2 regions of the Paraburkholderia sp. MPAMCS5 genome follow, and region 2 is predicted to be linked to the other one. Evidence: riboswitches for the same ligand, from Rfam matches in the RefSeq annotation. Region 2 holds a riboswitch; the other holds the start of a gene.
What was found. Region 2 has a riboswitch for glycine ahead of gcvT (glycine cleavage system aminomethyltransferase GcvT). Riboswitches for the same ligand answer to the same signal wherever they lie in the genome.
Positions count from the first base shown of each region.

Region 1: it holds a riboswitch for glycine, as region 2 does, so the genes downstream of both, VOM14_RS12575 (D-amino acid dehydrogenase) here and gcvT (glycine cleavage system aminomethyltransferase GcvT) in region 2, are expected to answer to the same signal.

Region 1 is NZ_JAYXBK010000004.1:505,177-510,039, reverse strand. It holds gene VOM14_RS12595 (UdgX family uracil-DNA binding protein) at 1-518, opposite strand, end outside; gene VOM14_RS12590 (hypothetical protein) at 759-932, shown strand; gene VOM14_RS12585 (SLATT domain-containing protein) at 1,492-2,010, shown strand; gene VOM14_RS12580 (YceH family protein) at 2,021-2,722, opposite strand; glycine riboswitch at 2,874-2,965, shown strand; gene VOM14_RS12575 (D-amino acid dehydrogenase) at 3,134-4,345, shown strand; gene VOM14_RS12570 (BON domain-containing protein) at 4,411-4,665, shown strand; gene VOM14_RS12565 (acetate/propionate family kinase) at 4,692-4,863, opposite strand, start outside.
Region 2 is NZ_JAYXBK010000007.1:128,377-133,239, forward strand. It holds gene gcvP (aminomethyl-transferring glycine dehydrogenase) at 1-517, opposite strand, end outside; gene gcvH (glycine cleavage system protein GcvH) at 588-968, opposite strand; gene gcvT (glycine cleavage system aminomethyltransferase GcvT) at 1,040-2,158, opposite strand; glycine riboswitch at 2,239-2,392, opposite strand; glycine riboswitch at 2,426-2,526, opposite strand; gene VOM14_RS17855 (hypothetical protein) at 2,678-3,022, opposite strand; gene VOM14_RS17860 (oxidoreductase) at 3,215-4,264, opposite strand; gene VOM14_RS17865 (UvrD-helicase domain-containing protein) at 4,653-4,863, shown strand, end outside.

The DNA.
Region 1 (4,863 bases), on a different contig from region 2:
ATCGAATCCTGCAAGCGCGATTTCGGATCGTCCAGCACGGCCTTCAAAGCCGTCGCGCCCAACGCGACGACCACCTGCGCGCCGACACTGTCCAGCTCCTGATCGAGCCAGTAGCGACATGCCTTCACTTCGCGTTGCGCGGGCGTTTTATGCATGCGACGCTTGCCGCGCGGCGTCCACTTGAAGTGCTTGACCGCATTCGTCACATAGACCTCTTTACGGCCCACGCCGGCCTCGGCCAGCGCATCGTCGAGCAACGCGCCGGCCGGTCCGACGAAGGGCAAACCTTGCAGGTCTTCCTTGTCGCCCGGCTGCTCGCCGACCATCATGATCTGCGCGTGACGCGGGCCTTCGCCGGGCACGGCTTGAGTCGCATTGCGCCAGAGCGGACAACGCCGGCAATCGTCGAGCGTGGCGGGCTGCTGGGCTGGATCGACGTCGGAATCGGCTCGGGTTTCGCTTTTTTCCGAGGGCGCGCGCTCACTCGGGTGCTTAGCTGGGCGCTTGCTTGTGGCCATGATTGATCGCGTTGCGTTGCTTCTCCGTGCGGCGGCTATCCGGGCGAAGCAAGCCGCGTTCCGGAGAGGACGCGAGGTGCATCGAGAAACGCTCAGGCGCGCAATATGCTTGGAGATAGACCCGTTGATCGCTTTTGCGGCGAGGGCGCTGTGAGCGACGTCAGCGGACCATCGGAGCACCCGGTAAATTTTGCAGCGCAGGGAACGGGCGCCATTGGCCGAAACCACAAGGAGAAAACGATGACCCTGCTCATCTATCTGGTCGGATGGATCATTTTCATTGGCGGCGTCGCCTGGGGACTGATGGCGCTGCATGTGGCGCAGCACATCATTGCAATCGTGGCGGTGATCCTGCTCGGTATCGCGGTGCTCACGGGCGCCACGCGAACGCGCAATCGCGACCGTTCATCCTAGCCGTGGCGTCTGCTTGCCGGTTCTTACACGGAGTCGGCAAGCCGCGCAGCGCATTCCTCTTTGCATGCTGAGAATCGGCTAAAAACTTCGTTGCAAAGACGTGGCTCGTGCCGCGCCGTAGGCGGATTGCGCAATGCGCGCCTCGACGTGTACCGAAGCTACGACGCCTCCTCGCGGTGTCGCGTCGCAACAGTCTGCTCACCTCATACTATCAGGCGCGGCACGTCGCGAATCTCGCGGGCATCAGCCGCGCTGCGCTGCGGGATGCGATAGGCGGGATGCGATAAGCTTCACGCAGGCGAAAACGGGAACCTTCGGTATCCCAGGCGAATCGGGTCCGCTCGACAATTCGCTCGCGCAGCGCATGATCGGCCAGCGCGCGAGCCCCGCTTATTCGACGCAACGCGTCAGCGTCGCTTGCGCGTGCCATCGACGGAAGTATCGGTCGCACGACAAAGGTCGCACGACAAAGGCCGCGCGTGCGAAGCCGCGCTTTCATGTGGCACAGTAGCGTCACTGCACGCGCGTGGCGCGCGTGCACGCAACCCTGACGAGCCCCATGAAGAATCTGCCCGCCTACGAGCCGCCCGTCGACGAACAGCAGCTTTTGCTGAAATGGATCAGGCGCGCGCGTGAATCCCAGATGAGTCATTACGACATGGCCGACCTGCTGTCCGCGCGAGAACGCCAGATCGGCTGGCTGGTCACGGTGTTGACCGCGTTTGTAGGCACCGCGGTGTTCGCCTCGTTGAACTCGAATGCCGTCTCGTTCGAAATCAGGATTCTCGTCGGTCTCGTGAGCGTGATCGCCGCGGTATCTTCGGCGCTGCACACGCATCTGCGCTATGCCGAGCGCGCGGAAAAACATCGCGCCGCGGGCGCGCGCTATGGCGCAGTGCGGCGGCGGCTCGAATCGGTTTTCGCAGGCGACGCCGACGCGCGCGACGGCCACTATCTCACCGCGATCCGCGACGAACTCGACCGTCTGGCGGAAGACTCGCCGAACGTGCCGCCGCGCAACTTTTACCGCACGCAGCGCGCGTTATCCAACCACCCGCAGCGCGGCGGCGAAGCGTAAGCCGCGCGCTTCAGGCATCCAGATCGTTTGCGTCGATGCCAAGTTCGGCCGCCATGCGCCTCACCACCGCCTGAAGCCGGCTGAGTTCGTCGGCGAGACGTTTTTGCTCGGCCTTCACGGCTTCGAACGCGGACAGCGGCACCGCTTCGTCGTCGCCGGCCGCCGACTGCGCAAACTCGCTCACGCTCACTTCGCCGCACAGCAAATGCATCCACCGATGCTCGCGCTCGCCAGGCGTGCGCGGCAGCTTGACGACGCGCGGCGGGTCGTTCGCCACCAGCTCATCGAGAAAGGCCTCGACCGAGGAAATATCGGCAAAACCATGCAGACGCGCGCTGTTCAAGCGCAATTCGGCGGCCGTCTGCGGGCCGCGCAGCAGCAAGGTGGTCAGCAACGCAGCGGACTGGCTCGGCAAACCGAGCACGCGATTCAGGTTGTGCTCGAAGCGCGGCACGCGGCTGCTGCTGCCTTCCAGCACGAGGCTGAGCCGTTTCAAACCGTCGACGGCGGTCAGCACTTCGGCCTCCGTTGCGTTCATGACAGGCGAACGGCCGGTCTTCTGGTTGCAGCCCAAGGTCAACGCATTCAGCGAAAGCGGATAACTGTCGGGCACGGTGTGCTGCTTTTCGACGAGCACGCCAAGCACACGCCCTTCAAGCAGGGTCAATGCACGAATCGAAGGACGGGACGAAGCGTCGGGAGTGGAGTTCATGTGATCTAGCGGCGTAATGGTGGCCACTATGATAAACGGGCCGGGCCTTCGCGGAGTATGCATCGCCTCGATGGCGCGCATCGCGCGGCACGGCTCGCGTGCAAAAACACTTGCCGGAAAAATTTTTGCCCGGTATCGTCGTGGCGTTCTGCAAAGCAGCGCGGGAGAGATCGCCTGATGTTCGGCGACGCCGACGGAGCAACCGCCCCGGAAACTCTCAGGCAAAAGGACCGCGCAGCAGGAACATCTGGAGAGCGGCGCCGCGCGCGCCCACCGAAGGGGATTCCCGCATACGGCGTGCACCGCGCCTTAGCGCGGAAAGAAACTCTCAGGTACATGGACAGATGGGGCATCGGCACCGGTTTCGCATGAAATCGAACCCGGTGATGCTCAACTACTCTGGACCATGTCATGTCACGAATCGCCATTATCGGCGCCGGCATTACCGGCGTCACGACTGCTCACGCCCTCGCGCAACGCGGCCACCATGTCACGGTGTTCGAGCGGCATCGCTACGCCGCAATGGAAACCTCGTTCGCCAACGGCGGCCAGCTTTCCGCAAGCAACGCCGAAGTCTGGAACAGCGCGGCCACCGTTCTCAAAGGCCTGCGCTGGATGCTCACGCGCGACGCGCCCCTGCTGCTCAACCCTTTGCCTACGTGGCACAAGTATTCGTGGATGGGCGAGTTTCTGCGGCAAATTCCGCACTATCGTGCGAATACCGTCGAAACGGTGCGGCTTGCGCTCGCCGCGCGCGAGCATCTGTTCTCGCTTGCGGATCGCGAAGGCATCGACTTCGATCTGGAACGGCGCGGCATTCTGCACGTCTACAAAACGCGCAAGGAGTTCGACGCGGCGAGCAAGGTCAACGTCCTGCTGCGTGAAGGCGGACTCGATCGCAGCGCGGTGACGTCGGATGAATTGCAGCGCATCGAGCCTACGTTGCAGGGCGAGTTTTACGGCGGCTTTTTCACGCCATCCGATTCGACCGGCGACATCCACAAGTTCACGCGCGGTCTCGCCAATGCATGCGTGCGCCACGGCGTGCAGTTTCATTACGACGCGGACATCACGTCGATCGAGCAGCCGGCCGAAGGACGCTTCACGGTGACAGTCAACCTCGAACGCGACGCGCAACAGTTTGCATTCGAGCGGATCGTCGTGTGCGCCGGTGTGAAGAGCCGGGATTTTGCGGCCATGCTCGGCGATCACGTGAACGTGTATCCGGTGAAAGGCTATTCGATCACCGTGTGTCTCGACGACGAAACCAGCCGGCAACGCGCGCCGTGGGTCAGTTTGCTCGACGACAGCGCGAAGATCGTGACGAGCCGCCTTGGCGCCGAGCGTTTTCGGGTGGCGGGCACGGCAGAAATCAACGGCTTTAACCGCGACATCCGTTCGGACCGGATTGCTCCGCTCGTCGATTGGACGCGCCGGCATTTCCCCGAGGTGTCGACCGCGCGCGTGATTCCGTGGGCGGGCTTGCGGCCGATGCTGCCGAGCATGCTGCCGAAGGTCGGCCGCGGAAAACGCCACGGCGTGTTTTATAACACCGGGCATGGACACCTTGGCTGGACACTTTCCGCCGCCACCGCACAGGCGCTGGCGGGCGCGATGCAGTAACGTCCGGCGCGGGGACGCGGCATCTGCTAGTGTGGTGGAATCCGCGTCTTTCCAGTGGCAACGCCATGGCTCACTCGCTCTATCCGAAGCAGCACACCGCGCGTCTCTCCGACGCGCAAATCGCCCATGAAGCGGCGCGGCGCCTCGCGTGGGACACGGCGGTTCCCATCCACACGGTCACGGTCGAAGTACGCGACGGCCGCCTGACGCTTTGCGGCGAGCTTCAACGCGATGAACAAAAAATGGCGGTGCTGGAAGATGTGACGCGGCTCTTTGGCGTGGCCGGTGTGTGCGATCGGCTGGTTGTCAGGCGGGCTTGAACCTCAGAGCTTCAGCCAATTCAATGTCAGGCGTCGTCGCACTGCACGTCGTCACACTGCAATAAGGCGCGGCAATGCCTCGCGATCTGCTTCTCTTCTTCCGTATGCAGCGCCCTCACGTTGCCCGCTGCATCGCCTTCCGCATCGCCTTCCACAAGCCCCAGAAACGACAGCCCTTCGCAGATGCGTTGGCGAATC
Region 2 (4,863 bases):
TGGCTTCAGCCGCCGCAGTGGCTTCGTCGAGCAGTGACGCGTTCGAGATCGCGAGACCGGTCAGGTCGACAATCATCTGCTGGAAATTGAGCAGCGCTTCCAGACGGCCTTGCGAGATTTCCGGCTGATACGGCGTGTACGCGGTGTACCACGCCGGATTTTCCAGCACGTTACGCAGAATCACCGTCGGCGTATGGGCGTTGTAATAGCCCTGTCCGATGTACGAGCGGAACACCTGATTCTTGTCCGCGAGTTCGCGCAACGCGGCGAGCGCTTCGGCCTCGCTCTTCGGCTGGGCGAACGGGCCGAGCGGCAGCGGCTCGGTGCGGCGGATCGTCTTCGGAATCACGGCGTCGATCAGTGCGGCGCGCGACGCGAAGCCGAGGGCTTCGAGCATGGCGTGCTGGTCGGCCGAGTCCGGGCCGATGTGCCGTTCAGCGAAGGCGTCGTGCACTTCGAGCGCGGCGAGCGAGAGAGGAGTGCGGTTCATCAGACGATCCGGGTGTTCGAGCTTCATGGTGTTCCTGGCAGTGCGGCGATCCTTATGCGAAGGGCGCGCCGCACCTGACGGTTAGACGAGAGGTGAATCAGGCGCCGATCGATTTCGTGTAGGCATCGGCGTCGATCAGGCGGTCGAGCGCTGCATCGGCGGTCGGCTTGATCTTGAAGAGCCAGTTGTCGTACGGCGCGCTGTTGACCGACTCCGGCGAATCGGACACGGCCGGATTCGCTTCGATCACTTCGCCCGAGACCGGCGCGTAAATATCCGAAGCGGCTTTCACCGATTCGATCACGGCGACGGTGTCGCCGGCGGTGACGGTCTTGCCCAGTTCCTGGACTTCGAAGAAGACGATGTCGCCGAGCGCTTCCTGCGCGTGGTCGGTAATGCCGACCGTCAGCGTGCCGTCTGCCTCGGTGCGGACCCATTCGTGCGATTCGGTGTATTTCAGATCGGCCGGGATGCTCATCGGATGCTCCTATGCGGTGTGATTCGGTATCGAGTTAAAAATGGACGCGCGCGCGAGTTGCTTGCGGGGGCTCAGCCCGCCGCGAGCACTTTGCCGTTGCGCACGAACGGCAGTTTTACCACGCTTGCAGGGACGGATTTGTCACGAATCTGAACGTGAACAGTGTCGCCCGGTTGCACGCCCTTCGGCACGCGCGCGAAGGCGATCGATTCCTGCATCGTCGGGGAAAAAGTGCCGCTGGTGATTTCGCCTTCGCCGTGCGGCGTGAGGACTTTCTGATGGGCGCGCAGCACGCCGGCCGCCTTGCCGTTTTCCTTCAGCAAGATGAGACCGACGAACGCCGCGCGCGAGCCGTCCACTTCCAACTGGCTCTTGCCCACGAATTCGCGCGGCGATTCGAGATCGACAGTCCAGGCGAGGCCGGCGTCGAGCGGCGAGATGGTGTCGTCCATGTCCTGGCCGTACAGATTCATGCCGGCTTCGAGACGCAGCGTGTCGCGCGCGCCGAGACCGGCGGGGCGCACGCCTTGCGCCTGCAGCGCGTTCCACAATGCCGTGACGTGATCCGCCGGCACGATGATCTCGAAGCCGTCTTCGCCGGTATAGCCGGTGCGGGCCACGGTCAATTCACCGAACGGCGTGCCTTCGACGCGCGCCGCATTGAACGGCTTGAGCGCTTCGGTGGCGGCGCGGGTGGCGGGCACGGTTTGCCAGACTTTCTCGCGGGCGTTCGGACCTTGCACCGCGACGATCGCGAAATCGCGGCGCGGCGTGATGGTCAGGCCGAAGCCGCCTTCGTTCAGTTGCTTGAACCACGCGATGTCTTTGTCGGCGGTGCCCGCGTTCACGACCACGCGGAAGTGATCTTCGCCGAAGTAATAGACGATCAGGTCGTCGATCACGCCGCCATTGGGATTCAGCAGGCACGAGTACAGCGCGCGGCCGGGCGTTTGCAGCTTGCCGACGTTATTCGCCAGCGCGTATTCGAAGAAGGCGCGCACGCGTTCGCCGGTGAAATCGACGACGCACATGTGGGACACGTCGAACATACCGGCGTCGGTGCGCACGGCGCGATGTTCGTCGATTTGCGAGCCGTAGTTGACGGGCATATCCCAGCCGCCGAAGTCGACCATGCGGGCATTGAGCGCGCGATGCGTGGCGTTGAGCGGAGTGTGTTTGAGTTCGGTCATGGGGCCTCGGGCGTCTCGCGTAACAAAAAAGGCCATGCGGCGCCGCGCCTCGCTGCCGTGTGGCTGCGAGCGTGGTGCTGCATGGCCCCTCTGTCCTCGATACCTGAGAGATTGCGCTGCCGTGGCGATGTTGCTCCGTCACGGCGAAACGCGCGCCCCTTCGGTGGGCAGCCTGCCAAGGTCTGCATGCGTTGACGATGCAACCGGCTACTGCCTCTCTCCAGAGTGCGAAAAACGGCGTCTTGATGTTGCATTGACGCCGGTTTTTCGACGCGGTCGGTCCTTTTGCCTGAGAGTTTGTGGGTGTGCCCCTTCGGCGGCGCGGCCTGCAAAATCCAGCGGCCAGCGCGCTCTCCCGACGCGTGCGGCGAATGTACGCGAGGCCCGAAGGCTTGTCAATTAAAGGGCAGGGTCGTCCGGACTCGTGCGTAGTTGGCCTCAGTTGCCCCCGAGTTGCCCTCAGTTGCCCTTGGTCGGCTTCAGTCGCCTTCGGTCGCGGTCATTCGCCGTTGCCCGCGCTTACTCGCCGATCGCGTGGGCGGTGCTGTCGAGTTCCTCGTTCAGCACGCGCTGTTCGTCGGCCGACAAACCGCCGCCGTGTTGCGCGGCCATGTCGTGCGCCTCGCGCCGGACCACCTCCAGCCGATGATGCAGTTCACCGCCTTGCGGAGGCGCGTAATAGCCCTGATTCACGCGATTGTCGATGCGGCGCCCGAGATTGTCGATGCGGCCGTCGACCTGATGCAGGCGCCTGTCGGCGATCTGCTGCGGATTGGGGCGCGGCGCGGGCGGCGGCGCCGTCACACAGGCGGCGAGCGAGCTGAGCAAGGCGCATGCGGTGAGCGCGCGGATGATATGTGGCATGGACTCTCCGTGAGGTCATTGTCGTTGTGTGGTGCTACAGGCGTAGCAACGGATCACGGCTCGTGAACGCTGACCTGGCAGGCCGACGGATTTGTAACGTTATGTTGCTTTCCTGTTTGTCAGTTTTGCCGGCGCGCAGTGCGTCGCCTTGCGCCGGCAAAGCCGCTCAGTGCAGCCGCTCGGCGAGGCTGCTCAGCGAAGCCGCTCGAACGGCAGGCGCCTGCCTTCGTCCGAGCTGCGGGCGGCTAGCTCGATGATCGTCATCACGTCGACTGCGTCTTGCGGACTCACCGGGAACTTCGCCCCTTGCTGAATGGCATCGGCGAGGGCGATGTAGAAGCTCGCGTAGTCGCCATTGCGAGTCGGCAATTCGCGCTCCACTTCCTGGCCGCCTTCCAGCACGCGCAGCACGCCCGCGGCATTGCCGGCGGCGAAGCCTTCGTCGCCCGGACGCAGACCGGCCTTCAATTGATCTTCCTGCGTGTCGAGCCCGTACTTCACATAACTGCCGCGTGTGCCGTGGATGGCGAACCTCGGCGCGACGATCGCCGTCAGCGCGCTCGCGTGCAGCACCACTTCGAATCCGCCGTAGCCCAACTGGATATGCACGTAGTCCGGCGCGCTCGCCTCGTCGCGATGCGCGCGCACGGTCGCCGACACCGTCTGCGGCGCGCCGAACAGCGCGAGCGCCTGGTCGATCAGATGCGGCCCGAGATCGAACAGCAGGCCGCCGCCGCGCGACGCTTCCTCGCGCCAGCGCTGACGCACTTCCGGCCGGAACCGGTCGAAATGCGATTCGTATTGCGTGATGCGCCCCAGTTCGCCGCTCGCGAGCAGATCGCGCACGGTCATGAAGTCGCCGTCCCAGCGGCGGTTGTGGAACGGCACGAACAGCTTGTGCCGCGCGAGGGCGATGTTGGCGAGCGTGTGGGCGTCGGCGGCGCTGAGCGTCACCGGCTTGTCGACCACGACGTGCTTGCCCGCTTCCAGCGTACGGCGCGCCAGGTCGAAATGCGTGTCGTTCGGGGTGGCGATCACCACGCAGTCGATTTCGTCGAGTGCGAGGAGCGCGTCGAGGTCGGCCACGGCCTTCGCGTGCGGATAGTCGGCGAGCGCGAGGTCGGGCTTGCCGGTCGCGATGGCCGCGACGCTCGCGCGTCCGCAGTGCTCGATGACCGGCGCATGGAACGTTGCGCCGGCGAACCCGTAACCCATCAATCCAATCTTCAGCGATGCGGACATGCGTGTCTTCCTGCAAAAACGGCGCGCCGCTTTGCCACCTCGGCGGCGGCGCGCAACTTCGTCATTGTGGCACGTCTCGTCCAGGAGCCGCGGGCGGGCCGCGCGCGGCGATTTTCGCCGGGCGACGCGTGGCGGTTTCGCGCTCGGCAGTCTCACGCGAGATTCGCCGCGCGAAACGATCCGCCGATTTCATCCGTGTTAACATCGCTCCTCTCGCGCGAACCGGAGCCCGCCGGGCCGGATTCGCAGCGCGGCAGCGCGCCCGGCCAGCCGCCGGGTTCGCGGCCGGCGCGAATCGCGTCGCGGCGCCTTCGCCGTCGCGTTTCAACGGCGCTTTTCGACCGCCGCTTTCCGAAGCCGCTTTTCAACAGCACGACCCATCCAGACGATGTCCGCAGGCCTGAATCCCGCTCAAAATGAAGCGGTCCGTTATCTTGACGGTCCGTGTCTCGTGCTCGCCGGCGCCGGGAGCGGCAAGACGCGCGTGATCACGCAGAAAATCGCGCATCTGATCGAGGCCAAGGGCTTCGAGCCGCGCCACATCGCCGCCGTCACGTTCACGAACAAGGCCGCGGCGGAAATGCGCGAGCGCGTGGGCA